4 regions of the Pelotomaculum schinkii genome follow, and region 4 is predicted to be linked to each of the others. Evidence: riboswitches for the same ligand, from Rfam matches in the RefSeq annotation. Region 4 holds a riboswitch; each other region holds the start of a gene.
What was found. A riboswitch is a leader RNA that binds a small molecule or an ion and turns the genes downstream of it on or off. The one in region 4 is predicted to bind cyclic di-AMP.
Positions count from the first base shown of each region.

Region 1: it holds a riboswitch for cyclic di-AMP, as region 4 does, so the genes downstream of both, Psch_RS16560 (LysM peptidoglycan-binding domain-containing protein) here and eam (glutamate 2,3-aminomutase) in region 4, are expected to answer to the same signal.
Region 2: it holds a riboswitch for cyclic di-AMP, as region 4 does, so the genes downstream of both, Psch_RS01780 (CAP domain-containing protein) here and eam (glutamate 2,3-aminomutase) in region 4, are expected to answer to the same signal.
Region 3: it holds a riboswitch for cyclic di-AMP, as region 4 does, so the genes downstream of both, Psch_RS20435 (4-hydroxy-tetrahydrodipicolinate reductase) here and eam (glutamate 2,3-aminomutase) in region 4, are expected to answer to the same signal.

Region 1 is NZ_QFGA01000003.1:91,495-99,385, reverse strand. It holds gene Psch_RS16585 (class I SAM-dependent methyltransferase) at 1-431, opposite strand, end outside; gene Psch_RS16580 (hypothetical protein) at 448-645, opposite strand; gene rd (rubredoxin) at 1,273-1,953, opposite strand; gene Psch_RS16570 (FprA family A-type flavoprotein) at 1,998-3,170, opposite strand; gene Psch_RS16565 (5' nucleotidase, NT5C type) at 3,491-4,084, opposite strand; gene Psch_RS16560 (LysM peptidoglycan-binding domain-containing protein) at 4,347-5,120, opposite strand; cyclic di-AMP (ydaO/yuaA leader) riboswitch at 5,122-5,355, opposite strand; gene Psch_RS16555 (zinc ribbon domain-containing protein) at 5,458-5,844, opposite strand; gene Psch_RS16550 (ribonuclease HI family protein) at 5,927-6,373, opposite strand; gene Psch_RS16545 (zinc-ribbon domain containing protein) at 6,413-6,739, opposite strand; gene Psch_RS16540 (aspartyl-phosphate phosphatase Spo0E family protein) at 7,013-7,162, opposite strand; gene Psch_RS16535 (hypothetical protein) at 7,322-7,501, opposite strand; gene Psch_RS16530 (DUF1540 domain-containing protein) at 7,628-7,876, shown strand.
Region 2 is NZ_QFGA01000001.1:357,859-365,749, reverse strand. It holds gene Psch_RS01805 (Hsp20/alpha crystallin family protein) at 1-22, shown strand, start outside; gene Psch_RS01800 (acyl-CoA dehydratase activase-related protein) at 209-1,210, shown strand; gene Psch_RS01795 (acyl-CoA dehydratase activase-related protein) at 1,198-2,301, shown strand; gene Psch_RS01790 (acyl-CoA dehydratase activase) at 2,324-3,277, shown strand; gene Psch_RS01785 (aminotransferase class V-fold PLP-dependent enzyme) at 3,333-4,517, opposite strand; gene Psch_RS01780 (CAP domain-containing protein) at 4,730-5,476, opposite strand; cyclic di-AMP (ydaO/yuaA leader) riboswitch at 5,483-5,716, opposite strand; gene Psch_RS01775 (hypothetical protein) at 5,936-6,151, opposite strand; gene Psch_RS01770 (hypothetical protein) at 6,214-6,792, opposite strand; gene Psch_RS01765 (hypothetical protein) at 6,969-7,421, shown strand; gene Psch_RS01760 (CAP domain-containing protein) at 7,509-7,891, opposite strand, start outside.
Region 3 is NZ_QFGA01000004.1:275,498-283,388, forward strand. It holds gene Psch_RS20405 (hypothetical protein) at 1-255, shown strand, start outside; gene Psch_RS20410 (glycosyltransferase family 39 protein) at 520-2,133, opposite strand; gene Psch_RS20415 (class I SAM-dependent methyltransferase) at 2,130-2,864, opposite strand; gene Psch_RS20420 (glycosyltransferase family 2 protein) at 2,803-3,720, opposite strand; gene Psch_RS20425 (NAD-dependent epimerase/dehydratase family protein) at 3,722-4,759, opposite strand; gene Psch_RS20430 (aldolase/citrate lyase family protein) at 4,752-5,582, opposite strand; cyclic di-AMP (ydaO/yuaA leader) riboswitch at 5,902-6,061, shown strand; gene Psch_RS20435 (4-hydroxy-tetrahydrodipicolinate reductase) at 6,211-6,990, shown strand; gene Psch_RS20440 (universal stress protein) at 7,176-7,613, shown strand; gene Psch_RS20445 (DUF2680 domain-containing protein) at 7,863-7,891, opposite strand, start outside.
Region 4 is NZ_QFGA01000001.1:683,369-691,259, reverse strand. It holds gene Psch_RS03330 (nitrite/sulfite reductase domain-containing protein) at 49-783, opposite strand; gene hslO (Hsp33 family molecular chaperone HslO) at 926-1,810, shown strand; gene yedF (sulfurtransferase-like selenium metabolism protein YedF) at 1,931-2,539, shown strand; gene Psch_RS03315 (amino acid ABC transporter ATP-binding protein) at 2,730-3,545, opposite strand; gene Psch_RS03310 (amino acid ABC transporter permease) at 3,560-4,213, opposite strand; gene Psch_RS03305 (ABC transporter substrate-binding protein) at 4,322-5,110, opposite strand; cyclic di-AMP (ydaO/yuaA leader) riboswitch at 5,846-6,004, shown strand; gene eam (glutamate 2,3-aminomutase) at 6,126-7,394, shown strand; gene Psch_RS03295 (ClC family H(+)/Cl(-) exchange transporter) at 7,427-7,891, opposite strand, start outside.

The sequences.
Region 1 (7,891 bases), on a different contig from region 4:
TCAAACGACAGCGTATCGATCAAAACTGGTTTTCCATTCTTAAATTGAATATTATAGGCACTGCTGTCTTTTAAAGACATACCAAAATTCAATGCTGTTTTTTGAATTTGCAAAGTAGCCAGTGCTGCATTTTTTAGCTGGCTAAAACACCATTCGTAAGGATAGGATATAAATGGTATAGCTTCCGGCTTAATTATCTTATATGCTATATCGGGCATTGGGGCTTGAATGTTTGTTTCAATATGAGGAACAATTAATTCGGCCTCTACAAGGGTTTGATAGAGATTTGAAGTCATCAATAGCTCATAATGTTCCTGATAATTCTTATTTACTTGACGAAAAATCATTCCATCTTGCAAAAAAAGAAAACCACTGGGATCCCTAAATGAAGATGGGATTTTGTTAATTTCCTTTATCTTTATAGCCCCCATTCAAAATTTTTAACATCTAATGGCCTTTTCGAAAAAAAGTTTTAATCTTATTCCAATATGATTTTACAACAAAAGAAACCCCGAGCACTGCTGCTAACAAAACCTGCATAACGTAACTGCCGGTACTGGGATCAATATAAGCATAAGCAGCTTGAGGAATAGAAACTGCTAAAATAGCACCCATTACAATCAACTTTAAATATTTTTTCCCCATTATTACTCCCCCTTAATTAAATTCGCAAATTGGTTAGTAAAGCCCTAACACCATCCCATTTAACTAATAAATTTACATTGAAAAAAGTAAAAGGTGGTGCTATACGCCCCACCCTATAAAGTTCTAACCTGGCAATAACATATAGTCCAGGTGATATTATGAGTTGCATCGGCCACCCTATTCTCACTATGGGGAGAGGTGTCGGTTATAACTGACTAGTTGTTGCCAGAGCTGGATACTAAGCATGTAGTCATTGTGGAAGCTCTCTTGACATCAACAGCATTGTTAAAACCATATATTACCATATATTATTTTGTCAGGACTTCATATTTTGTATTATAACAGCTTTTAACGCATAAGTAATCCCCTAACATTTCTGTTATTAAAAAATACAGGTTTTCGAGTACTTATTTCTACCTAAACTCACACCAGTTTAATAAATTTAAAATACTTATTTCAGTCTATTGACGACTTGGTCTAATATCAAACCTACGGAGGAATTCTTTACCGTCTCCACCAATAAAGAAAAGCCCAAGAGGCTTTTCTTTATTACTCTACATAAACTGTTTCTTATCTTAAACAATTAAACAGCGGGTTCTCTGTCTTTCCCTATTAGGACTTTGCCTTTTAGGCCTTCTCAAAATCCCCCTTGCCCGCTCCGCAGACCGGACAGACCCAGTCCTCCGGCAGGTCGGCAAAGGCCGTTCCCGGCGCTATGCCGCCGTCCGGATCGCCAAGTTCCGGGTCGTAGGTGTAGCCGCAGACGGAACAGACGTATTTCTCCGATACAGGCTTTGGTTCCTTTAGCGCACTATAAGTAGGGGCGGTTTTGGGGACGCTCCCTCTTTTGATTTCATGGTAGTAGGCATAGGTCATCGGGGTACCTTCTTGTAAGACCTCCGCACCGATCACCTTGCCGATAAAGATGGTGTGGGTTCCGGCGTCAACTTCCTGCAGCACTTCCGCTTCCATGTAGGACAAGGTGTAATCCGTCACATAGGGGACACCGTTTGGAGTCAGTTTGTAATTGATCCCTTCAAACTTGTCCACATCCCGTCCGGATTTAAAGCCAAACTGGCCGATCAGGGACAAAGGCGCGTCCTGCCCGACGACTGAGACTGCAAATGTCCTGCTGTCCTTGATATACGCATGGGTCAGGTTATTTTTGTTGATACTGACGGTAACGGTGATCGGATCATAGGCTATCTGAATGGCTGTATTAGCAATCTGACCATTGATCCGGTCACCTTTTTTCGAGGTGATCACATGCACGCCGTAGGTTAATTTAAATAGAGCTTTTTCATTCATTCGACATAACTCCTTTGCAATAAATTTTTCTTTAATTACAGCAATTACAGCATTGCACCGAGCTTTCTGCCTGCTTCCCGGACTGCTTCGAGTTCGCTTTCATCCGGGTTGTACACAATATTAATAAGCTCTTCAGGCGTTTCCCAGCCCATTTCTTTGATTACCGCCGCTACTTCCTTGGCTCCCTGACCGCCCCAGCCGTAGGAGCCAAAGGCAAAGCCCAGTTTTCTCCTGGGTCTCAAGCCTTTCAGGTAGGTCATAAAAGCGCCGACTGAAGGCAGCATGCCGTTATTCAACGTGGGTGAGCCGATGAACACAGCACGGGAATGCAGCACGTCGGGGACAATCTGGGAGATGTGGTTGGTCTGCAGGCAGCGCACTGAGACAGGCACCCCGGCGCTCTCCAGGCCGTCCTGCAGCGCAAGCGCCATTTTCTGCGTGGAACCCCACATGGTGTCATACACAATCAGGGCCCTGCGCGGCGCTTCGTTGTTGGCCCACCGGCGATAAACGGGGAGCAGCTGCGGGATGTAGCTGCGCCAGATCACCCCGTGGCTGGGAGCGATCATCTCCAGCGGCAGCTGGCCCACGATGTCCAGGGCCTTGTTCACCTGGTCGCCGTAGGGATAGACAATATTGGCGTAATAACTGCCGGCTTCTTCAATAGCAATGTCCCAACCGATTTCATCGTCAAAACGCGCGGCGCTGGCGATGTGCTGACCAAAGGCGTCGTTCGGCAACAAAACCTTCTCTTCAGGGATATAGGTGACCATGTTGTCAGGCCAGTGCACCATTGGCGTATGCACGAACTTCAAGGTGCGCTTCCCGATTGTTAGTTCGTCGCCGGAGTCGACCAGGATACAATCGAACTCCTTTTTGTAATAGCGCTCAAGCCCTTTTTTGGCCCTGGGTGAGGTCACAATTTTAAGCCGGGGCATCGCCTCCAACACTTTTAGAAAACTTCCGGAGTGATCCGGTTCAATGTGGTTCACCACAAGATAATCTATTCGGGAAGGGTCTGCAACATCCTTAATCCGGGCGAGCAGTTCCTCAGCCTTGTAATGCTTGACCATATCGACCAGCACAGTCTTCTCATCTTCAATGAGGTAGGCGTTGTAGGTTGACCCCCGTGGCGTGATATAGCCGTGAAAATAGCGCAAGTCCCAGTCTATCGCGCCAACCCAGTAGATTCCGTTTTTTAATTCAACCGATTTCATGATGACCTCCTGCTGTAAAGTATCTTGCCCTACCTTAATGTTTCCCGCCGTTAACGTTGAGTCACAGGCTTCCCTGGGACATTAACAATTTCTCCTGGTTAAAAAATGCATGTCTATAACCTTCTGTTTAAAATATACCAAGAAAATTAATTGGCCCTTACAAAAAGATTAACAAACTATTAAAATGCGCAAAGAGATAAAAAACCAGGCAAGCAGGGAGCCGGAGAAAAATGGCGTATAGGGGACATATTTGTCCCCTATACGTGTAAAATAACCAATTTTTTCAAGTTAAATTTGCAAATGAATTTGTACCTGCAATTTTAGAAGCTGACCTCTTTTGAGAAAACCCGGTCAAACCAATGTGGCTCGTCAGCAATGGTCCGGTAGATCTCTTGCCAGGAATAGGTACGATAAACCAGCCCCGGCAGGACGCCCTGATTGTAAGGGGCATCCATCAGCAGCACAGGAACTCCAGCCGCGCTTACTTCTACGCTGATTTTGAGCGTGTCCTCAATCAGTACGTTCAGGTCGTTGGTAAGGCAGGCCTCTCTTTTATCATGGCTGCCCAGGAGCAGGATCTCATCGAAGGGCAGGCTGTTCTTATGCAACCAATCTCTGGTTTCCCTGCCGTATTTTTCATCCCTGGCGGAAACAATAAAAATATCGTGGCTTTTCTTGATCTGGTTGAGGTAATACGACGCCCCGGGAAGCGGCGGGGGCGAAGTCATTAAAAACCTGCCCCGGTCATGTAGAAAGCCGAGCAGCTCTTCCCCGGTAATCCCGTAGGTCCGGCATACGTCCTGCAATTGTATTTGTTGCAGGCTCTTATTCTGTTTAAAATAATCGTTAAGCTCTTTAACCCATAGGGGCAGACTGTCTGCCAGGACCCCGTCTATATCAACGCCAACCCTCATCTGGTCCCCCCACCTGCCGACAAAATTTCTTTCATCAGTATATTCTCCTGCCCCGCTGAGATTTCCTGCCTTTGTTCAACAGGCATCCAGATAAACACAGAGTAGTTCTCCATGCCGCTATTGCGGGCACAGGCAGAGGATCAAAGCTTAGCGATGTGGGTGCGATTTCAATCGCACCCGGCGCGCCAACGCCAAACTTCCGGCATCTAAACTTTTGTGCGAATGAATTCGCGCCTGCATTGGCTGGATAGTCGACAGCTAATCAGTAAGTAAACGCGACGGTCCCGATGATACCGCTCAAAGGCCTGGACCACAGCCACGGATTCGTTACATAGGTCGCGAAGAAATAAACTGCTCCGTTGGTAGGATCCCAACCGTTGAGGGCGGCTTTGGCCGCCCGAACTGAATCGGGAGTAGCCGGCCTTTCGATCCAGCCGTTCATCACCGGCTCGAACTGGTAGGTACCGGAATCGTACTGATAAATTACATCATATATTGATTTGGGAAAATTGGCGTCCCTGGTACGGTTCAAGACAACCGCTCCAACTGCCAGCTTACCGACATAAGGCTCAGCGTCAGCCTCCGCGGTAATCAACCGTGCCAGCAGGTCAACTTCCCAGGCCGAAGCCCTCGTAGTCAGACCGCCCCTGCTGACTTCACTGCTTCCCCCGTAGGAAGAGGGTATATACAAGTCCATACCCTGGTAGAGATAGTCGCTTTCCAGCCCGTTGGCCGACATGATTTCCTGGTAATTCACGCCAAACTTTGAGCCAATCTGGTAAAGAGTGTCACCCGACCGGACTATGTATGACTGGCCGCTCTCTGGAATATCGAGTTTCTGGCCTACTTCAATTAACGTACCCGTAATTCCATTGGCTTGAGCCAGGGCATCAACAGAGACTCCGTAGTTGCGGCTGATAATGTAGAGACTTTCCCCCTTGGTAACGGTATGGCTGGCGGCAAAAGCTGCGGTGGGAAGAATGAGGGCTCCGATTAAAATAAAAAAGCCCATGAGCGCACGGGTAACATTTGACATATGTGTCCCTCCTTAAGCCTCCGGGGTTAGTTTACGGGTTCGGGTTTAGAGGATACCCTACCAATTCGGTCGTCGGCAGTCGGAGGTCGGAAGCCGGATCGCTTGTGGAATTTGCTAAAGCGAATTCCTTCAAATATTGACTTTTTGACTACCGGCTGCTAACTACCTTTATGGATTCACCCATTTAAATAAGTCCCCCGTACCCCGCTATACGGGGATTCGGCGTTTTTTCAATTATACCCGCCATCACACCTGCTTGACCATGAACAAAATTTAGCAATTTGCCCACAGCTCCAACCACATTCCCAAAAAAACCCCCATTAAGGGGGTTGGATTTTTATTCAGCAGGAGCTTCTGGGACCTTCGCTCCGCAGTTGCAGCAGAATTTTGCATTTTGCGGCAGCTCTTCATGGCAGCTGGCACAGACGGGCGGCTTGGGGTTTATTTTTACGATTTGTTCGGTAATGTCGGCGATATCAGACTCCAAAGATCTGGTGCTTAGCAGGAGACGGTCTATTTCCTCTGCAAGACCTTCATCGCCCTTATACTGCAGGTAGACCAGGTTCCCCAGCGCGGTGATGTTGTTTTCCATTTCTTTTTCCAGCTTTGAAATTTCCATCTTCAATCTGGCTGTTTCGACCAGATCGCTGGACTTTTTGCCAATGGATTTCGCGCCTTCGCTGATCGACTTGGCGCCTTCGCTGACCTTTTTTAAAATTTCCACAAGACACCCTCCTTTATTTTATTTTTCAGGAACTATTCAATAAAGGCTTTGCAATTCCTTTTTGGACGCAGCAAATCTCGAACTATTTATTGTTTTTTTCCAACCACTTCTCGTAATTATCCAGTTCTCTGTTAACCGCTGCATCGGCTGCGGTGTTTTCTTCCCTGGGCACGTGCTTTAATATTATCTTCAACCCCGGCGCCGCCGCCAGGCTCTTCCACACTCTCTCGGCAATTTCCCTCAGGGCAGGTTCCTTAATCCGGTACTGCCGGTTAAACTGGCGCACTACCAGTTGGCTGTCGGCCCGGATTTCCGCTTCCAAACCATCCTGCCGCCCGGCAAGGTGAATCAAGGCCGTGACCGCCCCCTCCAGGGCGCTCCATTCAGCAAAGTTATTGGTGACCTTAGGGCCCAGAAACTTGCTTTTGGTGGCAATCAGCCCGCCTTCCCCATCCGTGATAACCATACCGGCTGCAGCGGGCCCGGGATTGCCGCGGCTGCCCCCGTCAATATTTACAAATACTTTCAACTGGCACAACACCCCGCTGGGAGATTCCTTATCGATCTATTAGTACTTCTGCTTTTTCTGAATATAGCACTGCCGGCAGTATACGGGACGGTCTTCTTTTGGTTTAAAGGGAACCTCGGTGACGCAACCGCATTCCGCACAGACGGTCTCGTAAGTTTCGCGGATGGACCTGTTCGCTGAAAACTGGCTGTACCCCCCCTTGTTGAAACCGGCTTCGCTTTTTTTATTTTTTCTGGCCAGGCGACACTCCTGGCAGCGCGAGGGGGCATGTTCAAAGCCTTTCTCGGCATAAAACTCCTGCTCGGATACTGAAAAAATAAAATTCCTACCACATTCCTTACAGGTAAGCAATTTATCTTCCAACATCAAAAAAACACTCCCTTCCCGGTTTCTCTTGCCTGTCGGAACATTACAAAATCCTAACCCTCATACCTGTATCGGGAAGAAGAGCAGAACTTTAAAAAGCCCAAGCAAGATAATTATATTATACCAACGGAGGCTTAAAAAGCAAGGGATGGAAAAGGAAGGCTCGGTCTATTGTTAATTTTAGCCAGGTGAAAGGATTGAGCCTGTAATATTGATGCTCAAATTGCGGCGGCAAAAAGAGACGCAGCTATAAATGGAGACGCCTCGCTAAGTTCATGCAACGCGGCGATAGTACCGGACAATTAAATCATCAAGCTGTTGGCTGATATCCAACAAGCTGGCGCAGACAGCATCGGAACTGAACAAGCTGTACATCTCCGATCGCAGTTCTTCAATTTCCTCAAGCAATTCTGAACAGTGCATGATCCCCACCCCTTTGACTTATTACTGGTAACTTCGCGACAGTCATTGTAGAATCCTGCATAACCAAGAAAAAACATTGAAATATTTTAAATAAATTGTAATTAATTACTAAGCGGCCTGGGATTTTGTAACCCCCAATTAAAATTTTCCGACCCCGTACTAATACCGGCTCCTCATAGTCTCCGGCAACCTGCGAAGCAGATCCCTGATCTTGCCGGCAGTCACCGCCCCAATAAATTTCTTCGGCCGCAGTTCCATGCCGCTCCAATAGTACCTTTTCCTGATTTTGCGCCTGCGGGCAATCTCTTTTTCTTCAATTTCTCGCGGCGACATGCCCATCCCGCATCCCTCCTGACAATATTATGGCCGTGACAACCTGACTGCATTCCTAAGTTTGACATCATAAAATCCCCTATAAGGTAAAGAATATAGTCGGATTATAATTTTACGAAAGGGTGATAAAAAATTAATCAGCACATCCACTGCATTGTCAACGACTGTCATTACTGGACCCAGGGGAATAGTTGCAAAGCCAACGAGATCCTGGTAGCGACAGATCAATTTGGCGACAGCCAGCCAGACCAGATCGACGCCACCATGGCCACACAGCTCACCCCTTCCAATGCCGGTTCTTGTATGGCTACCTGCTGCAAATCTTACGTAACCAAGGGTTCCAATAAAGCCGGCGTGGATGGTATCAAGAAGATGTACTAGCGGAAGCGGGGACCC
Region 2 (7,891 bases), 330 kb from region 4:
GCACCGGGTTAAAATACAATAAAAAAACAAAAGGGCCGCCCGGCAGTGGCGGCCTTTTTAGTTGTCAAGGCTCATTTTTTGTTGATTTTTGCTGGAGGAATTTCCCTAGACATATAGAATTTTAAACGAAAAAGGAACGGGCATAACCCATCCCCGCAGCCAGTATAGTAATAAGAACTCAATATCAACTAAGGAGGCTGTGACCGGTGTGACTATTAAGGTTGGCATTCCGGGAGCTCTTTTATATTATCTTTACTACCCTATGTGGCGGACTTTTTTCAATGAACTCGGTGTCCAGGTAGTGACATCCGGCAGGACCACCAAAAATATTTTAGATCAAGGGACTCGTGAGGCGCTGGCTGACGCCTGTGTACCTGTTAAACTATTCTACGGTCATGTTATGGATATTAAAGACAAGGTCGATTACCTTTATATCCCAAGGGTGGTCTGCCTTAACCGGAGGACAGTTTACTGTCCCAAATTTCTTGGCCTGCCCGATATGATCCGGTATTCTATTAAGAATGTACCGCCTATTATCGACGTCCGCATGGATACAAGACAAGGCCGCTTTGCGGTTGTAAAAGCGTACCTTGAAATCGGTAAGCGCCTGGGAGCGCCAATACTATCGGTACTCCTTGCATATTTGAAAGCCGTGGGGGTTTTGCACCGCTATAACAGACTTTTGAGAAAAGGATGGAGCCCCGTTCAGGCCATGGATTTCCTGGAGAACCAGGCCGGGGGGGCGGATTTTGACGGTTCTGCCAAGTCCGGTTTGAAGTTTGCCGTACTTGGTTATCCCTATGCTATTTACGACAGTTTCATCAGCGTGAATTTGATTGATAAGTTAAGGAAGTATGGGGTTAAAGTCATCACGGCCGAAAATATTCACCCGGCCTTACTTGCCCTTCAGAAAAACTGCAGCCTGCCAAAACGTCTTTTCTGGACCTTCAGTGACAGGGCGCTCAAGGCGGCCCACTTTCTTTTTAACCAGAACAAAATTGACGGGGTCCTGCACTTAACAGCCTTCGGTTGCGGCCCTGACTCCCTGTTGAATAAATTAATCGAAATGGAAGCCAAAAAACACAGTGATATTCCTTTTATGACCCTGATGATTGATGAGCAAACCGGAGAAGCAGGCATGACCACCCGCCTGGAGGCATTCGTTGATATGGTCAGGCGCAGGAAGGAGGCGCTTGCATGCCGAAAGTAACTTTTCCAAGAATGGGTGAATCGTGGCGAACATTTAAAATGCTCCTGGAGGACCTCGGCAACGAAGTGGTGGCCCCCCCGCGTCCCAGCAAGCGCACGCTCGATCTTGGCGTGCGGTATTCACCCGAATTTGCCTGTTTTCCACTAAAAATTCTGATGGGAACCTACCTGGAATGTATTGAAATGGGCGCCGATACCATTGTCACGACAGGCGGTGTGGGCCCTTGCCGGGCAGGGGAATACGCCATGCTTCATCACAAGATCCTAAAAGACATTGGTCATGATATCAAAATGATAGTATTTGAACCACCCCGCCATTACCCTTTAAACTTCATCAGAAACGTATTGGCGCTTAACAAAGCGCGTGTTTCCATAAGGGGCATCATTTCCCATATAAAGCGGGCCTGGCGCAAACTACAGGCTTTGGACAACGTAGAAAAAATGAGCCATGTGACCAGACCGCGCGAACTAACCAGCGGCAACACCTCCAGGGTCTACCGCAAGGCGCTTGAGTGGATTGACCAGGCTTACACCACGCCGCAAATTATGGAAGCTGAAGCGGCTGCTCTGGAAGCCCTGAAAAATATCCCGCAGGACCCCCAACGTATGGTACTGAAGGTCGGTATTGTTGGGGAAATCTACGTATTACTGGAACCTGCCAGCAACCTGGAGATTGAAGAAACACTCGGCAATCTGGGGGTTGAAGTGGAAAGATCTATGTTCCTCACAGGTTGGACCAGGGACAACACCTGGAATGAAACAACTGAAGGAATGACCGTCAAAGAAGCCGCCGCCCCCTATCTCCCTGAACTGGTAGGAGGACACGGCCGGGATTCAATCGGCAACACCATTCTTTGCGCCAAGCGCGGGTTTGATGGCATGATCCAGTTGGCCCCCTTTACCTGCATCCCGGAAATTGTCGCCCGCACCATCCTGCCCAGGGTCAGCAGGGATTATGATATTCCCGTACTTACTTTTTTCCTGGACGAGCAGACCGGGAAAGCAGGCATGTCTACCCGGTTGGAGGCATTTACCGACCTGCTGAGAAGGAAAAAACTCCTGCAGGCGAGAACAAATTGTGTAACTGGTTAAACAGTGACAGGAAGGACTTGTTATGAAAGCATATTTAGGTATTGATGTCGGATCAGTCAGTATCAATATTGTTGTAATGAGCGAGGCCGGAGATGTCCTAACCGGCCTTTACCTTCGTACCATGGGCAGACCTATAGAGGTTATCCAGGAAGGTCTTAAAGAAGCGGCGGCGGCAGTGCCGCCGGACATTGAGATAGCCGGCGCAGGTACGACCGGCAGCGGTCGCTACCTGGCAGGAGTTATGGTGGGCGCCGATGTTATAAAAAATGAGATTACCGCCCATGCCGTCGCGTCTTCCATGCTTGTGCCGGATGTCAAGGCAGTACTGGAGGTAGGCGGCCAGGATTCCAAAATTATTATTATGAGGAATGGCATCGTTACTGATTTTGCCATGAACACAGTATGTGCCGCAGGAACCGGTTCCTTTCTGGATCAGCAGGCTGCCCGCCTCAACATCCCCATTACCAGTTTTGGCGAACTTGCTCTTAATTCCCAAGCCTCTGTGCGCATTGCCGGGCGCTGCACTGTTTTTGCCGAATCGGACATGATTCATAAACAGCAAATGGGTTATGGACTCCCGGACATTGTTAAAGGGCTGTGTGACGCGCTGGTTCGCAATTACCTTAACAATGTGGCCAAAGGCAAGGAAATATTACCTCCGGTGGTGTTCCAGGGCGGTGTTGCCGCCAATGTGGGGATTAGGACGGCCTTTGAAACAGCCTTGGGTTTGCCGGTGATTATACCCGAATACTTTAATATAATGGGTGCAATCGGAGCCGCGCAGTTGGCCAAGGAAAAGACAGCGGGAGGTAATAGTACCAGTTTTAAAGGATTTGCTGTAACCGGTCTTCCCTATCGCACTGGAAGCTTTGACTGTAACGGGTGCTCGAATGTATGCGAGATAGTTGAGATTTATGAGAATGAAAAAGTAATTGGCCGCTGGGGATCCCGCTGTGCAAAATGGGACGTAATTTAGCTCCGGTAAAAGGCGATGAGAATCGAGTTTTTGATACCGGTTTTTTCGCCAAATTTCAGCAGCCGCAAGATTTATCCTCGCCCTTGTTAAACTCCCCGGGCGGTATCTCAGCAATCTCGGCCAAAGAACGAATGGCAAAGTCAACTTCTTTTTCAGTGTTAAAATAGGAAAAACTGAAGCGTACCAGTCTCTGCTCCAGGGTACCCAGGGTCCTGTGCGCATCAGGCGCACAGTGCAGGCCTGCCCGGCAGGCTATTTTATATTGCTGGTCCAGCGCATACCCCACTTTCCCGGACGGTTTTCCCTCCAGGCTGAATGATACGACAGGCGCGCGGTTGTAAAGCTCTTCCGGTCCGTACAACGTGATACCTTTCAGTCCGGAAACTCCCTCCAGGAAGCGCTTGGTTAAGTCCATCTCGTGTTTTCTAATCCTGTCTATCCCTTCCATCCGTATAAATTTTAAACCTGCCGCCAATCCGGCAATACCTACCGAGTTAACCGTGCCGCTTTCATAACGCTCCGGCAATACTTCCGGTTGTCCGGGCGCCTCTGAATAACTGCCTGTGCCTCCTTCTTTCAGGGGCGTCAACTCCAGCCTCTCGTCGATATAAAGGCCACCTGTTCCGGTAGGCCCGTACAGCCCTTTATGGCCCGGAAAAGCAAGCAGGTTTATACCCATGAATGAAACATCCAGGTCAAAAACCCCGGCTGTTTGAGCGGCGTCAACAATCAGACAGAGTCCCTTTTTCTTGGTGAGTTGGCCAATCTCACCGATCGGCATTATCGTCCCGGTAACGTTTGAGGCGTGTGTGATTACTACGGCAGCGGTGTTCGGTTTAATAGCCGACTCAATATCTTTGACGCTGATCGAGCCGTCTTTAGCGCAGGGAACCTTGGTGACTTCGACACCTTTACCCTGTAACACATAGAGCGGCCTGGTTACCGAGTTATGCTCCATAGAGCTGGTGATTACATGCTGGCCTTCCTTGAGCAAGCCTTTAATGGCAAGGTTAAGCGCCTCCGTCGCGTTCATGGTAAATACAATACGATCAGGATTCTTGATATTGAACAGGGCGGCCAGAAGTTCTCTGGCTTCATCTACGAGGCGTCCCGCCTCCAGTGCCATTTGATGTCCTGACCTGCCTGGGTTGGCTCCTACGAATTTTATACAGTGCTCCATGGCTTCCCAGACTTTAGAAGGTTTCGGCCAGGAGGTGGCCGCGCTATCGAAATAAATCAAATTGTATCCCCTTTCTTGGTCCAGGCCCTGTTTTCATTCAAAAGCTGGCAGGGTTTATTCTGTTTGGTATAACTATATTTTATTCTGTATCATATGATTCGTTTCTATTTCCCTGTGGAGGCAGCAAAAAAAACAGGCACGCTCTCGCGTGCCTGAAGAATCCTGAAGAATAATGATTATAAAATTTCTAGGTTTTAATCTTAGTCAGTTGTTTAGTCGCCACTGAACAGTTGGGTGACAACTACCCCGCTGCCTGATTTGGTGACGCCTATACCAATTGAGTCGTGGAGGGGATTGAGAATGTTGGCTTTATGCCCCTCACTGCCCATAAAGAGTTCATGTGCCCGTGTCGTTGTCGCCGCCTTGGCGATGTTCTCCGCACCCATGACCCTGGCCGAATAGCCCGCTTGTCTTTCCATGTTTAGGGCTGAGCCATATGTTGGTGATGTGTGGCTGAAATAATTGTTCTGGTACATATCCTGACTTTTCATCCTGGCCAGTTCCGTCAACTTTTGATCGAGTGTGAAAGCCGGCAGTCCGGCTTTTACCCTTTCCTGGTTGACCAGATCGAACATAAGCGCCTCGTCGGCTGTTAATCCGCTGGTCCCGGAAGGGGTGGTCGGTGTCGTAGGAGTTGTTGGAGTTGTTGGAGTTGTTGGGGTCGTAGGTGTAGTTGGTGTAGTAGTGACCGGTTTCTGGTTAAATCCAGTTCCATAGTACTTGTTCCAATAAGACTGAAGCGGGTTCGTTGCGGCAGTTGTTGGTGTCGCGGCAAGTACGGCCTCATTTGTAGCGGTTGGATTGCCGTAACCATAGTAATCATTGTAGCCATAAATATCGCCCCAGTTTGAACTTACCTCACCTTGATCTGATGGCGCTGCCATAGCTGCCGGTACGGCGACCAAAATTAATAATAAACAAGGGACGAGTACGAACAGTAAACGCTTGATGCTTGTCAACAGGATTGCCCCTTTCTTAGCGCCTCCGGGGTTAGCTGGCGGGTTCGGTGAAAGATACCCTACCCATTTTGCCAAATTAGTGTGTCGTGGCGCCCCATGGCTACTCTCAACCAAAAATAACGGGCAGGCTTGTCCTCTTTCACACTAATATTACACGCATGGCGCAAATGGGATTCACCCCAAGTAATTGGTTCCCCCGTACCCAGTATAAATATTACTGGGATTCGGCATTTTTAATACTATTACTGTCAGATTATATTTTTTATGATCAATATAGACAAAATCGTTTTCAAACGATGAATGAGTCTATAGTTTAATGAGATATTTTTATCTCCATATAGATATAAGAAGTTGAAAATTAAAGTAAGATGGTAATATTTATTTGAAAAATAAAGAAAGGGCTTTTTCTAAAAGCCCAAACCTTTTTCTACCCGGCAACTACCGTGTCTAGCACTTTCCTCATCCACCTGGCGCTCTTAAACCTAAGCTGCTCATAATAGAACTGAATACACCGGGTATTGTTTTAGTGGGGTCATAGGTTATACTTACCCTGTTCAGTCCTGTTATTTCTACCTTATTAACCCCTTCTAGGCATAAAATGGTCTTTTTCATCTTATTTACTTTTTCTAAATCGCCCAGACCCGTTACAGTAAAATGCGTCTGATATAGCAACATCCTTTGCCTCCTTGCGTGCATGCCAATCCGGAAGGGAAGGGGGTTATGCCCGGCCCCTTTCTTTAGCAGAGCGGTTTGCACTGCGGCGGGAATAGAGTAGGCGGACAGACGAACGGGGGTTGGGGCGAAACCTGTTCACACATGGCCGGCGTGCAGAATCCGAAGCTTGGTATAAGCAATTTGACTATAGCCAGGGATTGGATGACCAAGCAAAGATCGAAAGTACAGCAAATCTGGTTGCCGAGAATCAGGCAGGTACATGCGGAACTGACAATTTCACAGTTGGTAAAGGTACCAACCGGTGCGCAGAGAACTACAGTTTTGGTGAAGCTGAACATCAGGTCTTCAAACTCGCAAACTATCATTCCGCCGGCATCCAGGACCTGCAGGGTATAAGTGACCGTTACAGCGAAAGTGACATTTGCCCGTCCTGTTTGATCGGGTGTGCTCCTGCCAACTTCAGAACAAACGGCAGAGTTGATGATACAGTTGACCGTGGCGCCTTCAGGCGGACAGCATTTACCTAAAGGCGTGCAGACGTTTTCACGGCGTTCTGCCTGAAAGCAGAAATCGTATACCTTCGGGACTTCAATGCAAACGGTCTCAAATGGGGGGAATGGCCTTAAGCCTTCAGTTTCCATAAATTAACCTCCTTAGGGAACTAACAATAGACCGGATTACCGTTAGTCCCGTATAATTATATTTTTAGTTCATAAATATGTCAGTATATATAAATTGGTGAAGCTTTTGGAATTTAGTTTAAACTATTTACCTCTTGGTAAACTTTTGCATACTATACTTTAGGAGGTGAGAGGCTGTGAACTGGAAACCATACTTTTATTACCGCCAGCAGTTTACTGGGGAAAGTCAGTCCAAAGAAGGCGTTATCCAGGATGAGCCTGAAAAAAAACCCAGCAAAGATGCAGCTGGTGAGGAAAATAAAGTTATTGCAGTTACAGATCGTACAGTTGAAGAAGAGAAGCAAGCTGGCCAGTCAAAGGGTGAGCCGGTTAAGGATAAGACTCTGGAGCCAGTGGCGCCGTATAAACACTCCCGTTTTCAAGAGGTAGCGCCCGGGGTTTTTCAATTCAAACACCACCGTCCGGTTGCTGCTCCCTACCTGCCGGTTCCTGAGACCTATCAGTACGGGCATGAATATTGGGGACAGCAGCTTCAACCGGTAGGAAAACCGGAGGAAGAAGGATTCGTTAGGGTTGGCGCATTCCCCGGAGCCACTAAGGACGGGCTGCCGGTATACCAGTTCACCTGAAAGAAGAAAATAATTCCGGTCGGTGGCCGGCTCGACTGAATTACCAAGGAAAACAAATAAGCAAAAGCCTGTTACATTAGCAGGCTTTTACTTATCTAGTGTGCCAAGGAAGAGTTGGGTTGCAATAACCCCATACACGCTCCTGTGTACTCCAATGCCGATTGTATCATGCAGAGGGTTCAAAATATTGTCTCTGTGCTCCCTGCTGCTCATTAACAAGGTATGAACCCGCAGGGCTGTTTTAGCCTTGGCTATATTTTCGGCGCCCATGACCCTGGCCGTTATACCACTTCTTTTTACCATGTCAAGCGCAGTACCGTAGGCTGGTGAAATATGGCTGAAATAATTTTCTTCGAACATTTCATTACTTTTTATACGGGCTAACTCAACCAATTTCTGGTTGACTGACAACAGTGGTAAACCGGACATAGCTCTTTCCTCGTTGACCTTGCTCAACAGCAATATTTCGT
Region 3 (7,891 bases), on a different contig from region 4:
ATGGGTTATGAAATGATTCTCAATGTAAAATCCCCCTTATCGGAAAGGCTAACTGAAGAGTATCACAATAATTCAGGTGAACCTCCTGTAATGATGAAAATGCTAAATACCCAATTTATAATCAAAAGCCTGGAAACAACACCAACCCGGAAGCTTATAGTGGAAACCACCGGCAAGGCGGATAGTTTACACGATCTGGTAGCAGCCGGTTTAAAAATTAATACTTCGGCGGAATCGAGAGATCCTTCTTTTTAGGAGATCGTAGTGTCCTGCATTAACCGGTATTATTTATACGGTTACCCTCATATTGGCCCCCTAAAAGTATCCTACGAATTAACGCTGACACCGTTTGGTCTTTAACGGAAAAGAACCTGATATTTGGACTGGTTGGAAAGGCCCGATTTTTACCACCAGCCCTTTTTCTTTGATGATTCAATCATCCTGTCCATTGAAGCGACTTCAAAGCCCAAAAAAATATCATTGATATTGTCAGGCGCCTGTTGCCGGTATGTACTTTAGCTATGGCTCAGCAGCAAGGCGATATATAGTGAATCCCCCCAAATCACGATCCCGTTCCATGTGCCCTTGAATATATCTCGCCAAAAGCACTGGATGCAGTGAAGGATAATTCAACTGAGGGCCCAGGAAAACAGTGTCAATTTCCCGCCGGGAAATGGCTGCGATAACTTCTGATTCTCCGCTGCGGCCGAAAGCCGTGGCCAGCGGATAATCAAAAGAGGTGGGGTTTTTCAAGCCGGACACGAGGTAGTAGAACCCGGCATAAGGACTGAGGATAAATGCCCGTTCATTTAAAGCAACTTCTTCAGTAAAGCTTTGGGCAAAGCTGTGGATCTCTTTCAGCTTATCGCTATTAATTAAGACGCCGCGAAAATGAGGAAGGTTCGATATCTGATAGTCAGCGGTTGAAACCTTCACCAAGGGATTAATAAGCATAAAAGCCAGGCCGGTACCGAACCATAATACCGGTCCTGCTTGAATCAGACGTATCCATCGCGTGGTCAGGTACGGTTTGGCCAGGAGCCAGGCATAAGTCAACCCGATCAGGAGTTCGGGAATCACAAAAGTCAAGTGTGTTCTGCTGGCGCGTGGGAATATCCCTAAGAAGGCGGCGCCGACAAAAAGAAACACTGTTGTTGTTAAATTCCGCTTATCATTACCGGGATGAAGCCAGGCTGCCAGAAGGGCGCCAAACGTTAGAAGTGGTAAAAGGAACGGCGCCAGCAGGTAAATCTTTTTCAAATTATCTAAGGACCCTATATTTCTAAGGAGATCCGCTAACTGGTTGAGCCCGTCGAGATAAGAGATTCTTCCCAGGCGGATATATGTCCCTTTGTTGAAAAATCCGTAATCAAGGAGTTTTTCGGTTCCGCCGCTGAACCAGACCGGCAGGAAAACCAGCGCTGAGACTAAAAAAAATGCGGACAAAACGATAATAATATCAGCCGGCTTGCTCTGCCTCTTCGATCGTATGGAGCTGGAATTGAAGGTTAGCGTTAGTAAAAGCGCACCCAGAGCATAAATTCCAATATTTTGTTTCGATGCAAAACACAGCCCCGCGGCCAATTCGGCCGCAGCCAAAGCGCCTGTGGATTTGCCCTTGACGGCACGGTTTACCGCCTTTCCGCTTTTTGTCCACACTAGAGTGGCATAAAAGCATATGAGAAAGAAAAGATTTGCCAGGGGTTGGTAAACAGCAACCTCGGGCGGCGCATAGACTATCAGCGCCAGGACCAACAGGTATGGAAATCCCTGATTGAAGCCAAGCGCCTGGACGATTCGGCAAGATAAAAGAACAGTCAACACCAGACAGAGCGCCGTGATTCCTTTAACGACCAGGATCTCCGTACCGAATAAAGCGGTAAAGATAGCGGTCAGGTAGATCGAGAGGGGGGTGGCGCCAAAAAACACGTCGCGATAAAGGACCTCCCCCGATGTAACGCGGTGCGCCACCTGTAAAAACCAGCTTGCATCCGCCATATTGAAACCCTCGGTGATACTAAGACAAAAGCATAAGGCAAACAAGCTCAACCCGCTGAAAATCCAGAAACTTAACCTCACCTGAACCGGGTTGGTTTTTACCTGTAAGGGGCATTCTTCCTTGATACCGCTCACGGCAGCTCGCCTCTGAAGAGCTGGAATGGTAAGAATGGACGCCAGATAACCACCCGTTCCAATGTACTTTCAAGCCTGGCCCCCCACGGCCTGTTCACCAAAAAAGGTGGAAAGAACCCAAAGCGAGTCATTTTAAGCCGGCGGAAACCGGCTTCCTTCATCGCATGGAAGACTGAAGACGGACGCATGCGCATAATGCCTTTGTCGCCCTGCCATGTCATCTCGGGTGTGACCAGGAGCTGGACGTAGTAAAGGAAGTTGTATGGATTTGGCTCGAGGAAAGATACGCGCCCCCCGTGTTTTAACAGGCGGGTTATAGCTTTGAAACACAGCGGCAGGCTATGAAGATGGTGAAGGACAAAAAAGCCTACAACCGCGTCAAACTGCCCATCCAACGCAGGGGGATGATCGGCTATATCCGTGCAGTGCAAAGAAATATTATAGCGCCCGCCGTCAAATAAGCGCAGTTGTTCCAAGAGAAACGGTGAGAGATCGAGGCCTTCCACCTGCAAACCCCGCTGAGCCAAAAGGAGAGTGTACCGGCCCTTACCGCAACCGACCTCCAACAGCCGCTCGCCCGGCACAATGCCGGCAAAGCGCAGCAGTTCATCGACGTGGCGCCGCAGGTAAAGGGTTTCCTGCGGTACCATGTGAGGTTTTTTTGAATGCTCATAATAGCGCGTCTGCATCAGATTGTGCCTGTGTAATTCTTGCCGGTAATCTTGGTTCAAGACTCTTTTCCCCTCCCAATGGATTTTCAACGGCGTGGAGAAAACGGACTCCGGTGTATGTTTTAACTGGAACCGGACTGACGAAATGCCCCGGAAAGGGTTTGCCGCTGTTCCATTTCCAGGCAAGAACCCGGGCAGCTGTGAGACAGCCGGTTCTCAGGCGCTTCCAGGAGCTATAGGCGGAGCCGCCGTCAGGACGGCGGGCCCGTACCACCGGAACAGAAGCCACGGACAGCCCGGTGCAGCCAATCATGGCCACTGCGAAAGGATGGGGCTCATTGATGGCCAGAAGGCGTTCACCCATTTGCCGGCTTATCACAAAAAACATGCCGGCGTCAGCGGGAACGCCGCACAAAAGGTGAAGTAGTCCCTTGAAAAGGCGGGAGGTGACCAGCCTCAACCTTGATTCATAGCGACCGCGCCTGCCGGCAAAAACGGCGTCGAACCCCTCCTTCATCTTGGACAGAAGGACAGGAATTGCCTCCGGCGGATCCTGCAGATCCGCATCCATCACTACCATAGCTTTACCCCTGGCAAATCTCAGCCCGGTCAACGCTGCCCGGTGTTGACCGGTATTTTGTTCCAGGGCCAGCGCGGCTACCCGGGAATCATCCCGGGCCAGTTCCTCCAGGACGGCAAAGGAGCCTTCGGGGCAGGAGTCGTCCACGAAAATAATTTCATAACTGCTCCGTCCTGTTTCAAAAACTTTACGCAGGCGGCTATGAAGTTCGCGAAGTGTTTCCCGGTTCCGGTATACAGGAATAACAACGGTGACCTCCGGGTCTTGAAGAGCAGCTGCTGCAGGCGCTTCATCATTTGTCCTTCCCCGGAACGGTAACTGAGTTTCATATGGCATTTCAAACCTCCGTTTGCAATGGCGCAAAACTGCCGGGACCGGAAACAGCGTCCCTTGCTCCCGGACCTGGTAATTCCTGCGAAAGGCCATCGTAGTCATCCTGATGAAGAAGAAACCAGGCGATGGTTTTCTCCAGCCCGGCCCGGAGCGGATGCCGGGGCTCCCACCCCAGCAAGCTCCCGGCCTTCCCAATATCGGCCACCCAGTGGGCTTTATCGGAGGCACGAGCGGGGTAAGCCCCCACCCGTACCTTGATCCGCCGTCCGGTCACGGCTTGAATCAGGTCAACGACTTCCTCGTTGCTCCATTGCTTTCCGGTCCCTATATTAATGATTTCACCGGTACAGATCCTTACCGCTCTCAGGGCAAGCAGGCAAGCTTCCACCAGGTCTTCGACAAAAATAAAATCCCGCCGGAAGCCGGCGGCAGTCAAAGCCAGCTCATGGTCACCCAGTGCTGCCCTGATAGCTGTAGGAATAAGGCGTGACGGTGATTCCCAGGGGCCGTAGACTGAAAATGCCCTCAGCGCCACAACCGGCCGGCCGTTCGCTCTGGCATGCTGCTGGCAAAGCAGTGTCGCCGCAGCCTTGGCCGTACCATAGAAAGTTAGAGGCTCCGGGCAGTCCAATTCCCGCATGGGCCCGTGCTTCGCGCCGTATTCCGAAGAGCCCCCCAAATGAACAAAGAGCTGATAGTCCAAAGGCGCAGTTGCCTCTAAAAGGTTAAATGTACCAAGAATATTGGTTCTTAAAATCTCGTAGCGCTCCTGAAAAGCAGGAGATACGCCCTGTGCCGCGAGATGATAAATAATTTCCGGGCTTGTTTCCAGCACTATTTTTTTCAGCCCTTCACGGTCAGTTATGTCTACTGCATGAAGGTATAAATCAGGAAGTAGTTTTTCAATTCTCCACAAGTTTGAGTTCGGTCGGATAATTGCATGGACTTCAGCGCCGTACCGGAGCAGCGCCTGAACCAGATTGGCGCCAATAAACCCTGCCGCTCCGGTAACCAGTACGTGCCTGCCCTGTAGTTCATGCATAACAGAGGGGCTCCTTTCTGTCCCTGGACCGCGACATCACGCCGCGCCAGGCCCGGACCGCGTTTTCGAGAGCGTGCCGGTCCCGGGCCACGTCCTCAGGCGACCTCTGTTGTGCTTCTTTCAGCGCTCCAAGAAGGCGGTGAATCTCGGCGGCCATATCACGCCCCCGGATATCCCTGTGAAAAGAGCGCCGTAAAAAACTGTAACGGCAGCCCAGCCTGGCCATTTCAGCAATGAGCAGGCGGCAGGGGATGGGGTGGCCGCGTTCCGGCAAGGTAAGCCCGCCAAAGCCGAATGGAACTGTGAAAAAAGGCCGGGTATTCTCAACCGTTCCATCAACCAGGGCAGTAAAGATATTTGGTGTTTTTCGCTCAATGGCCAGATCGTTTAAGCCGGCGTAGACCCGGGATAACGGCAGGCGGGCTAATTGTCCGGCAAGCTTAAGCGCGGCAACGGTCTCAACTAAAATACCCACTCCACAACGGCCTCCGGCCCAGTCCAGAACCATTTCAACTTCTTCCAACGTCCGGACCATGGGGAGCAGAATTTCATCTGCTCCAGCTTTAACAGCCTGCGCCACTTCTTCTGCTGTTGTCGTGCCGTAACCGTTTATCCGGCAAATGACCTTCGCTTCGGTGCAGGCCCGAACCCGTCGCAAGTCTTCAAGGGTATCATAATTAATTTGGGTATCGGCCAGAGCTTGTCGCTGTTCCTTGTTCAGGGATTCCCAGTCAACCATGATGCTGTCAATCCCTGCGGCAACCGCTTGCCGGATGAATACAGGATCGGTCGAAAAAAGCACCAGTTCAAACTTATCAGTCATACTTACCTCCTCCCGTAGACAACAACCAGCGACGAATCCCAGGGCCCACGGGTGAGCTTTCCAAGTTTTATTTCTAATACGTTACCTGCCTTCAGAAGACAGTGCCTTCCATAAAAAATGAAAAATCTTCATCCCGGTTTACAATATATGAATTTGTTCTGGCTTATGACAGATAGGTTTTGATGTATCTTTTTGCCAAATCATGCTTGGCCGCGAGTCCGCCGATATAAGATTGACCTGGAAAATTTATTGTGATATACTCACAACAGACAACCTTAGTATATTACATAAGTTGTCAGTATGTATTAAACTTAATATTACTCCATATTCGCTTAATTCTTCTTTAGGAGAAGCGGGGGAACCAATTTCCGGGGGTGAATCGATAGTCGGCCGGACTTCAACCGGTTGCCGGCATCGTAGGGCTACTCTTTCGGCCCGAATCCGTCAGCTAACTTCGTAGGCGTTGAAAGGGAGGAAACAGGCGGTCTATAACCAGGCTTGGGCCTGCTTGACCTCTTTTACCCCCGGAAGATATATGCCGGGGGCTTTGTGTTCCTGGAATGGGGTGGCTAAATAATGGCTGCATGAAGCTGCGAGCAATCAGAATAAAAGTCAGGAGGTATGCCGCTTGAAAATTACGATTGGGATGTTCGGCTTTGGCAGGACGGGGTCAGTGGTGGCCAAAGAGATCATAAAAGATGAAATCTGCGAGTTAAGCTGGGTATTGAGAAAATCAACAGCCATGGAAGGCAAATATGCAAGCCGCTTGTTAGGCTTTGATCATAATGAAGGAATGATCTATTCTATAGAAGATATAGATTCCGAAGCTTTTTATCAAGATAATCATGTGGATGTAATCATTGACTTTTCATCTGCCAGTGCGATTGAGAATTATGAACAAGCGGCCCAGTATGGAACTCGCATCGTGTCGGCTATCTCAAAATATGATAGATTTCATCTGGAGCAGTTAAAGGCGCTGGGCAAGCAAACGGCGGTGTTGTATTCTCCTAACATCACTCTGGGCATTAATTTCTTGATCGAGGCTTCTAAAGTACTGCAAAGGATCGCTCCCCACGCTGATATCGAAATTATCGAAGAGCATTTCCGTGATAAAAGGGATGTTTCTGGAACAGCTTTGAGGATTGCGGAAGACCTGGGTCTTGATAAAAGGCAACATGTGAATTCCATCCGCGTTGGGGGGATAGTCGGTAAACATGAAGTGATTTTTGGCCTTCCCAATCAGACCATACGGATAGTACATGAATCATTAAATAGGGCGGCTTTTGGACAAGGAGCTATTTATGCTGCCAAATGGTTGATGGGTAAAGACAAAGGTATCTACACTATGGAGGAAGCTGTGGCCTTGAACTTTGTCAATAATACCCATGTTTTTGAAGTTGATGAGTAACTTGTTGGATTATAACAGAGTTCATTCCAACGGGGCGCGCATGCACTCCAATAGGATCGGTGCCGATACAGTTTTGACTTAAACTTATTTTCATTGCATAACATACAAAAACATTTTAAAATATTATTTAGAAAGAATGATAAGTCTCCAGTTGTTCATATTACTTTGAAGGAGAGGCATGAATTATGTTTAAAAAAATACTCGTACCGGTTGACGGCTCAAAATTTTCGGATCTGGCTATTGAAAAAGCAAAAGAAATAGCAGGCGCATTCGGCAGTGAAATTATGATATTAAATGTATTGGAAGTCTCTAAAATTGATTATCCGTCTAATCCTTATAAATTTTCACCGGAACTTATCGAAAATTATCAAAAAGAAAGCAGGATAATATCCAGCAAAATTTTAAACGAAGCCCAAAACATGCTTGAGGATATGTCGAATAAGGTCAGCATCCATTCGGTTGAGGGGAATCCTTCTGAAGAGATTGTCAATTATGTAAATTCTCATGATATTGATCTTGTGATCATGGGATCCAGCGGAATGAGCGGCGTGCTTAATTTATTAGGCAGTGTAACCCGCAAAGTTACGCTTGGTATTGAAAAACCAATTTTGATCGTAAGGTAAAATTAATTTGCAAATACTGTGTAAAAGGGGCATTTCGATTCAAATTATTTAAATCGAAATGCCCCTTTTCAATGTGTATTCTTAAAGTTTGCTATCATATTATGCGGAAAGCGGATCATTGTCTAGAGAGCAGGGGGGTTGCCGCCCGAGCTGCATTAATGTCTGAGTTTATTATGAAATTCGACCCAACCGGCAGGCCATGCGGTTTGCCTGGGCTCTGCCGGTTGCCTGGTTGATCTGTTCGGGCAACTACCTGTTTAATCCGTGTCCGAAGCCCA
Region 4 (7,891 bases):
AGCCGGTATAAATGGAACCCGCAGGTCAAACCTGCGGGTTTTTTGCTTTTAATGGACCAGCGATTCTTCCAAAACTTTTTCGCGGAAACGGTCAAAGCCGATTCGGTCGATAAACCGGCCCAGGCGCTCGTTGGTGCGGGCTTCTTTCTTATATACATCAATCGTGCGGTCAAGTAAGGCCAGCACCTGCTGGCTGGTCTGGCTCTCAATCAGCTTTTGGCCAAAGCGCGGGTCGAGTCCGCCGTTTCCCCCTACATAAATGGTAAAGCCCTTGGGCATACCCACCACCCCAAAGTCAATCACCATGGAGTCCATGCATTTGTTGGGGCAGCCGCTCACACTGATTTTGAACTTGGAGGGCAGGGTCATACCGTGGTAGCGGTTGTCAATCTCGCTGCCGAGACCTACCGAGTCCTGCTGACCCCGCTTGCAGAAGGTGGTCCCGGGGCAGAACTTGACGCTGCGGACGCAAAGCCCGATGGCGGCTCCCGGGACAATACCCAGGTCCTGCCAGGCTGCATCTATATCTTCCTCTTTTAGTCCAACGATGGCTATTCTCTGGGAAGACGTGACTTTTAAGGCCGGGCAGTTATATTTTTTTGCTACGTTGGCGATTCTAATCAGCAATTCGGGGTCGGTGATTACTCCCCCGGGGATATGGGGAGCGATGGCGTAGGAGCCGTCCCGCTGCAGAATGGCTCCTTTTTCCATAAGATCTCGCCTGGGCGCGCTGTGCTGGAACCTTTCGTCAAGCTTATTTGACATTTCCTGATTTTCTGCCACTCAGGTTACCTCCCTGGCATTATTCTGCTGTTATTTTCTCAAAAAATCAGCAAGCTATGTATGATGTTAGTAGGTTCATGGTAAAATGGTGAAAGTATACACGAAAGAGTCAGCATAGAACGGCAAAATAAAGGAGTATGGTATGGAGGATTATCTGGTACGGGGAGTCGGGGAAGACGGCAAGTTCCGGGTTTTTGCCGCGACTACCACTCATCTGGTTGAAGAAGCAAGAAAGAGGCATGATACCTGGCCAGTGACCAGCGCCGCCCTGGGCCGGTCGTTGACAGCCGGCCTGCTGCTGGGTGCGAACCTAAAGGGCGAGGACCTTATTACCCTGCGTATCTTCGGGGACGGGCCGCTTGGAGCAATTATAGTAACCGCGAACGCAGCCGGTGAAGTCAGGGGTTATGTCCAGGAACCCCATACCGACCTTGAGCATGCAGCCGGCGGGAAGCTGCCGGTGGGGGCAGCGGTCGGGAAAGGCGTTTTATACGTTACCAAGGACCTGGGATTAAAGGAACCCTTTACCGGGAGTGTGGAGCTTGTCTCCGGCGAAATCGGCGAGGACATTGCCCAGTACCTTTTAGTTTCCGAACAAACCCCTTCAGCAGTGGCGCTCGGGGTACTGGTAGCCCCTGACGGCGGTGTTAGAGCTTCCGGTGGTTTGATTGTACAGCTTTTTCCAGGAGCGGAGGAGGAGGTCTTGACCCTGTTGGAAAAAAGCATCAGCCAGCTGACGCCGGTCAGCACCCTGGTTGCCCGTGGCTTGCCCCCCGAGGAAATTGTTGCTGAAGCTGTCGGGGGACTAAAGGTACATTACCTGGAAAGAGTCCCCTTGAGTTTCAAATGCAGGTGTTCGCATGAAAGAATTGGAGATATTCTTGTCGCCATGGGCCAACAGGAGATCCAAAAAATTTTACAAGAACAGGGGCAGGCCGAGGTTCGCTGTCACTTTTGCGGCCGTACGCATATCTTCGCAGCTCCAGAGCTGGAGGCTATCTTGAAAACGGCAAGCCAGAGGTCATAATAAATTTACATTTCACACGGTCTAATGATAAATATTTTCTATTAAAATAATGAAGGTATTTTATTGCAAGTCCTGAATTCTTCCATATAATCTAATATATTAAGCAAAGGAAGAGATTCTATGACCGTGAAGGTGCTTGACTGCCGGGGGTTGGCCTGCCCCGCTCCAGTGATTAACACCAAAAAGGCATTGGAAGAAGTAGGGGTGGAGCCCCTTCTTGTAATCGTCGATAATGACGCTGCCAGGGAAAATGTTTCCCGTTTTGCCGGGAATGCCGGACGCAGCGTAGAGGTCGAGGAGAAGGACGGCGCCTACCACCTGATCATCGGTGGAACAGGAGGGGAGGTCCCCGCTACGGACCCCGCTAAGAAAGTCGTGGCGGAGGTTGAAGAAGGCAGGGCGGTGTACTTTATAACAAGCAACGCCATTGGTCAGGGTTCACCCGACCTGGGTGAAGTCCTGATGAAAAGCCTGATGGTTACGCTCGCTGAACAAAAGTCAGCCAAAGCGCTGCTTCTTCTTAATACCGGAGTGTACCTGGCTTTGGAAGGCTCACCGGTGTTGGAACAAATGCAAAAGCTGGCTCTTGCGGGGACGGAAATACTGGTCTGCGGTACCTGCCTGAATTATTACAAGCTGAAAGAAAAGCTGGCCGTTGGAGTGGTCTCCAATATGTACGATATCAACAGTCGACTTATTGAACCGGGCAAGGTCATTACTGTGGGGTAGTGTTTTCGGAAAGCAGCAGATCTCTGTGGTGTCACTGACCAGAATTAGGAGATTATGGTCAGTGACGCTTTCTTTAGGCAGCTTACCATAATACGTGCAGTTGTTTTGTCTTAATATACATGAAAGTCCAGGTTGTGAATAGATGGGACAATTCCTGGTGGTGATGATACCCGGAATTGTCCCGTCTGCATTAAACTGCGTCTGTGGCCAGTCCCCGGTTTTCTCCTTTACCTGTCCGGGGAGTGAAAAGCCGGGGCTCTCTCTTCCTAAAATTGTTCGGTTCTCTAACCCTGCTTAAGAAAGTTTTTGTCCGTTCGTGACGGGGTTCCTCGAAAATCTGTTCCGGGCGCCCGACTTCCACAATTTTACCTTCATCCATGTAAACCAACCAATCGCCTACCTCCCTGGCAAAGGCCATTTCATGGGATACCACAATCATGGTCATGCCCTCGGCGGCAAGCTGCTTCATCACCGCCAATACCTCTCCCACCAGTTCGGGGTCAAGGGCCGAAGTCGGTTCGTCAAACAGCATAACCTTGGGTTTCATAGCCAGGGCCCGGGCAATAGCCACCCGCTGTTTCTGGCCGCCTGACAGTTGAGATGGGTAGGCATGGGCCTTATCAGTCAAGCCTACTTTTTCCAGCAATGCCATGGCGCTCTCATATGCTTGCTGTTTATCCACTTGGCGGACTTGCACAGGCGCTTCGGTAATATTACCAAGCACGGTAAAATGGGGAAACAGGTTAAAGTGCTGAAAGACCATCCCTACATCCCGGCGCAGGATGTTAAGTCGGTTTTTTTTGCGACGGTCCACTATATTTCCTTCAATCCATATTTCTCCGCTGCTGGGTTCCTCAAGGAGATTAATACAGCGCAATAGAGTGCTTTTTCCCGAGCCACTGGCGCCGATGATAACAACCACATCGCTTTTCCCCACATTGAGGTCAATGTCACGTAGTACATGCAGGGAGCCAAAATGTTTGTTGAGGTTTTTAATTTTTATCAAATAAAACACCTCCTTTAAATTTCATCTACTTTAAGACGCCGTTCAAGGGCATTAACAGCTAAAGTGAAAATAGTAATCAGAAACAGGTAGTAGAGACCACCCATGGCATAAAATTCCATTGAACGGAAGGTAGAAGCTGCAAACCTCTGTGCCAGGTGAAATAGTTCATCCATGGCGATAAAGGCTGCCAGAGAGGAGTCTTTGAGCCCAATGATAAACTGATTGCCAAGTGGTGGGATAACGCGCTTAAATGCCTGAGGCAGGATGATCCGGCGCATGGCGAGCGGATAACTCATACCCAGTGAGCGAGCCGCTTCCATCTGGCCGCGATCTATGGACTGTATGCCGGCCCGGAATATTTCCGCAATGTAAGCGCCGCTGTGAACCGCCAGGGCAATTGAGGCCGACCAAAACTGGCCGAAGTCCACAATCTCAGCCAGGCCAAAATAAACGAAGAAAAGCTGTACAATTAGAGGTGTACCCCTGATTAAACCTATATAAATATCCGCAATACGGTTAAATAATTTTCGCTTGGAAATTTTGAGGAGGGCAAACAACAGACCGATGGCCATACCTATAGTTATTGAAGCGGCTGTCAGCAGTACCGTAACCTGCATGGCCTTGAAAAAAAACGGTCCGTAGGTTATCAGATCGGATAAGAAATGCAAGTCAACACCCCCCAACTTTCTAGGGAAGGGGAACCCGCCTGGGCGTGTCCCCTCCCTCTAGTATGAATAGCATGCCGGCAATATAAGAATAAAAGGTTGTCTAACCTTTTATTTACTGATGTCTTGATCAAAATACTTTTTACTGATTTCCAGATAAGTACCGTCTTGCTTAATTTCCTTAAGGGCATTGTTTACTTTTTCCCTCAAAGTGTCATCCTCCTGGCGGAAGGCAATACCGATTTCCTCCACGAACAGGAGGTCTCCGACCATTTCGATGTTTTTCAGTCCGGTCTCATCTATGGCAAGTTTGCCGACAAAGCGGTCGGTGATGACAGCCTGCAAGCGGCCGGCGTCAAGGTCACGCAGAGCAGTCTCGTCACTTGAGTAGTTAATAATATTTTGTGAATATTTTCTTGCTTCTTCGTCATAAGTACTCGTGGTGAGCACGCCGATCTTGGTATCTTTCTTTAGGTCTGCTACGCTTTTTATCCCAGATTCCTTATAGACAAAGAGCTGGCCTCCGGAAACGTAATAGGGGTCTGAGAAATCGACCTGTTGCTTTCTATCCTCGGTTATAGTCATACTGCCTAGAATGGCGTCATACCGCTTGGCCTGCAGTCCGTTAATCAGGCTGTCCCATGGCGCCGTAACAGGTGTTGGCTCCAGGCCCATTTTTTCAGCCAGGGCTTTGCCGATTTCCACGTCGAAGCCGGTCAGGTTATTGCCTTCGTCATAATAGTTAAACGGGCGGTATTGGCCGGAACAGGACCAACTGAATGTTTCTTTAACCTGCTCGCCGGTAGTTGGATTTTCGCTTTCTTTAGATCCGCCGCAGCCGGCCACGGCGAATACCAGCATGGCCACCAGAATCGCGTGTAACAGGGTTTTCCGTATCATAAAATGATTTCGCCTCCCATAATAATTTTTTTCTATAAGCTGGTCCTCTTGTCCACCTCCTTAAACTTGCATCTTAAAACATAAAACCCAGGAATATCCCTGGGACTTTGGCAAACTGGCTTTAGCTTGTTTTGCTAACCTATTCTGCCTTGACTTGATATAAGCTTTAAATAACCAGGGGATATCCCGATTACATTCTAAAATTTTATGAATTTCACCTTACTTTGACTTGCAATGGGGAAAAATAGTTAGCGTGACACACAATAACAGACAACTTTATTAATATAATCAAGTTGTTGGTTGTTTTATGATATCATAGTTAGATTACTTGGTCAATATAGCAAATCGCCTGATTAAACAAAAGATTCCCAAATTTATGATGGCGCCTGGCTTTTACAAAGGAGGGTATGTATAATTCAGAGCATGTCTAACAGTTATTAAGACTCCTTCATTGTATCAATGCCGGTTCGGAACTTATGACCGGGAGGCATGTATGGAGTTTGGGGAATAGCTGCAATAATATAATTTTTTTGGGGGAGCAGCAACTATTTCTTATAGTTCCATGGTGATTATATCAGCCTTGATTGCACCACTGGGGTTAATTATTAATAGAACGTCAATATAAGAACGTCAATATAAGATTGACCTGGAAAATTTATTATGATATACTGACAACAGGCAACCTTATTGAATGATATAAGTTGTCTGTTGTCAGTATATCTTGAATTTAATATTGCTCCTAATTCGCTTAATTCTTCATAAAAAGAAGCGGGGGAACCAATTTACGGGGTGAATCGGTGCTCGACCAGACTCCAACGTGTTGTCGGCATCGTAGGGCTACTCTTTCGGCCCGAATCCGTCAGCTAACTTCGTAAGCGTTGAAAGGGAGGAAACAGGCGGTCTACAACCAGCCTTTGACTTGCTTGACCTCTTTTAACCCCCGGACGTATGCTCCGGGGGTTTTCTGCACTTTATTTCTTGCATTACAAATAAAATTTGAAAGGAGATACTTGTGATGTCCATACCTTCTATTGAGAAATTCGAATTTACGAACGAAGAAAAACAGGCTATTGCGCTTAAACGGGCGGATGATTTAAAAAAGAGAATTAATGATTATCTGGAAAAAAAAGATGAAATAAAGACCGGTTTTGATATGCAGGAAATGATTAATTTTAACAAGGAAAGGCAGCTCGGTTATTTCGACGCCAGCGAAGAAAACTGGCATGACTGGCGCTGGCAGATGGCCAACCGGATCAAAGATGTATTTACGCTAGCCCGGCTATTTGGCTTTAATGATGAACAGTGCACTCATATTAGAAGAGTGGGGATGCGTTATCGATGGGCAATATCACCTTACTATGCCTCGCTGATGGAAGGAGACTGCAGCCACGACCCGATCCGCATGCAATCGGTACCTTCTATCGATGAGATGGACAGTACCGGTTATGTCGATCCCATGGCCGAGGAATTCACTTCCCCAGCGCCGTGCGTCACCAGGCGCTATCCGGACCGGTTGATTATCAACGTTACCAACCAGTGCGCCATGTACTGCCGCCATTGCCAGAGGCGCAGGAATATCGGCGAGGTGGATCAACACAAGCCACATCAGAATCTAATGGCTGCGTTGGACTATATCCGGGAAAACAAGGAAATTCGCGATGTCCTGATCACAGGCGGCGACGCGCTGCTTCTAAGCGACAGAAAGATAGACTGGCTGCTGGGTGAACTGGATAATATCAAGCATGTGGAAATAAAGCGTCTGGGCACCAGGACCATTGTCACTTTGCCGCAGCGAATCACACCGGAGTTATGTGAGGTTCTTAAGAAACATCCCCCAATTTATATTAATACGCAGTTTAACCATCCACGGGAGATTACACCGGAGAGCAAGCAGGCCTGCGATAGACTAGTTGAAGCCGGTGTGGTTTTAGGGAATCAGGCGGTTCTTTTAAAAGGAATAAACAACGACCCGCACGTTATGAAAAAACTTAACCAGGAACTTTTGAAGATAAGGGTCAAGCCCTATTATATTTTTCAAGCTAAAGCGGTAAAGGGTACACGCCATTTTATTACGTCTGTGGACGAGGGTATTGCAGTTATGGAAAAACTGCGCGGCTATACTTCCGGTTTGGCCGTCCCGACATACATTATCAATGCCCCCAACGGTTACGGAAAAACTCCTGTTATGCCTCCTTATATACTGAACCAAGGAGACGGTAAGGTAAGGATGCGTACGTGGGAAAACAGGTTGCTGGACTACCGTTGCCTGCCCGAAGGAGAATAAATGATTACACCCGCCTGGCACGGTATTGTTATCTATTCCATGGTTTGAGCGGTCCCTGCCATGAGAGACAATGCTTCTTTTATATCTGCCGATTCATTTTCATTGGCAAGCGCGAATAGATAATCACCGACTATGATTTTTGTATTTCCCCTGGGGATAATTTCGGCTTCGCCCCGCTTAATACTTATCAGCAGGCAGTGAGGCGGCCAGGCGATATCCATTATTCTTTTGCCTTCCAGCTTTGAACCAAGACATACGGCAACTTCAATCAGGGTCTTATTGTCCCAACCGGAGTAAATATTGTGATTCTTTTTAACCAGCGACCGCGCCAATAATGTTTCATATATTGGCGCGGTTTTTAAGATATCACTAACCATATAGGCAGTTACCGAAACGATGATTAGCGCTAATAAATGGTCAAAAGAACCTGTCATTTCAGTAATTAGAATACTGCCGGTCACCGGCGCCTTGACAATGGCGGTGAAATAAGCAGCCAT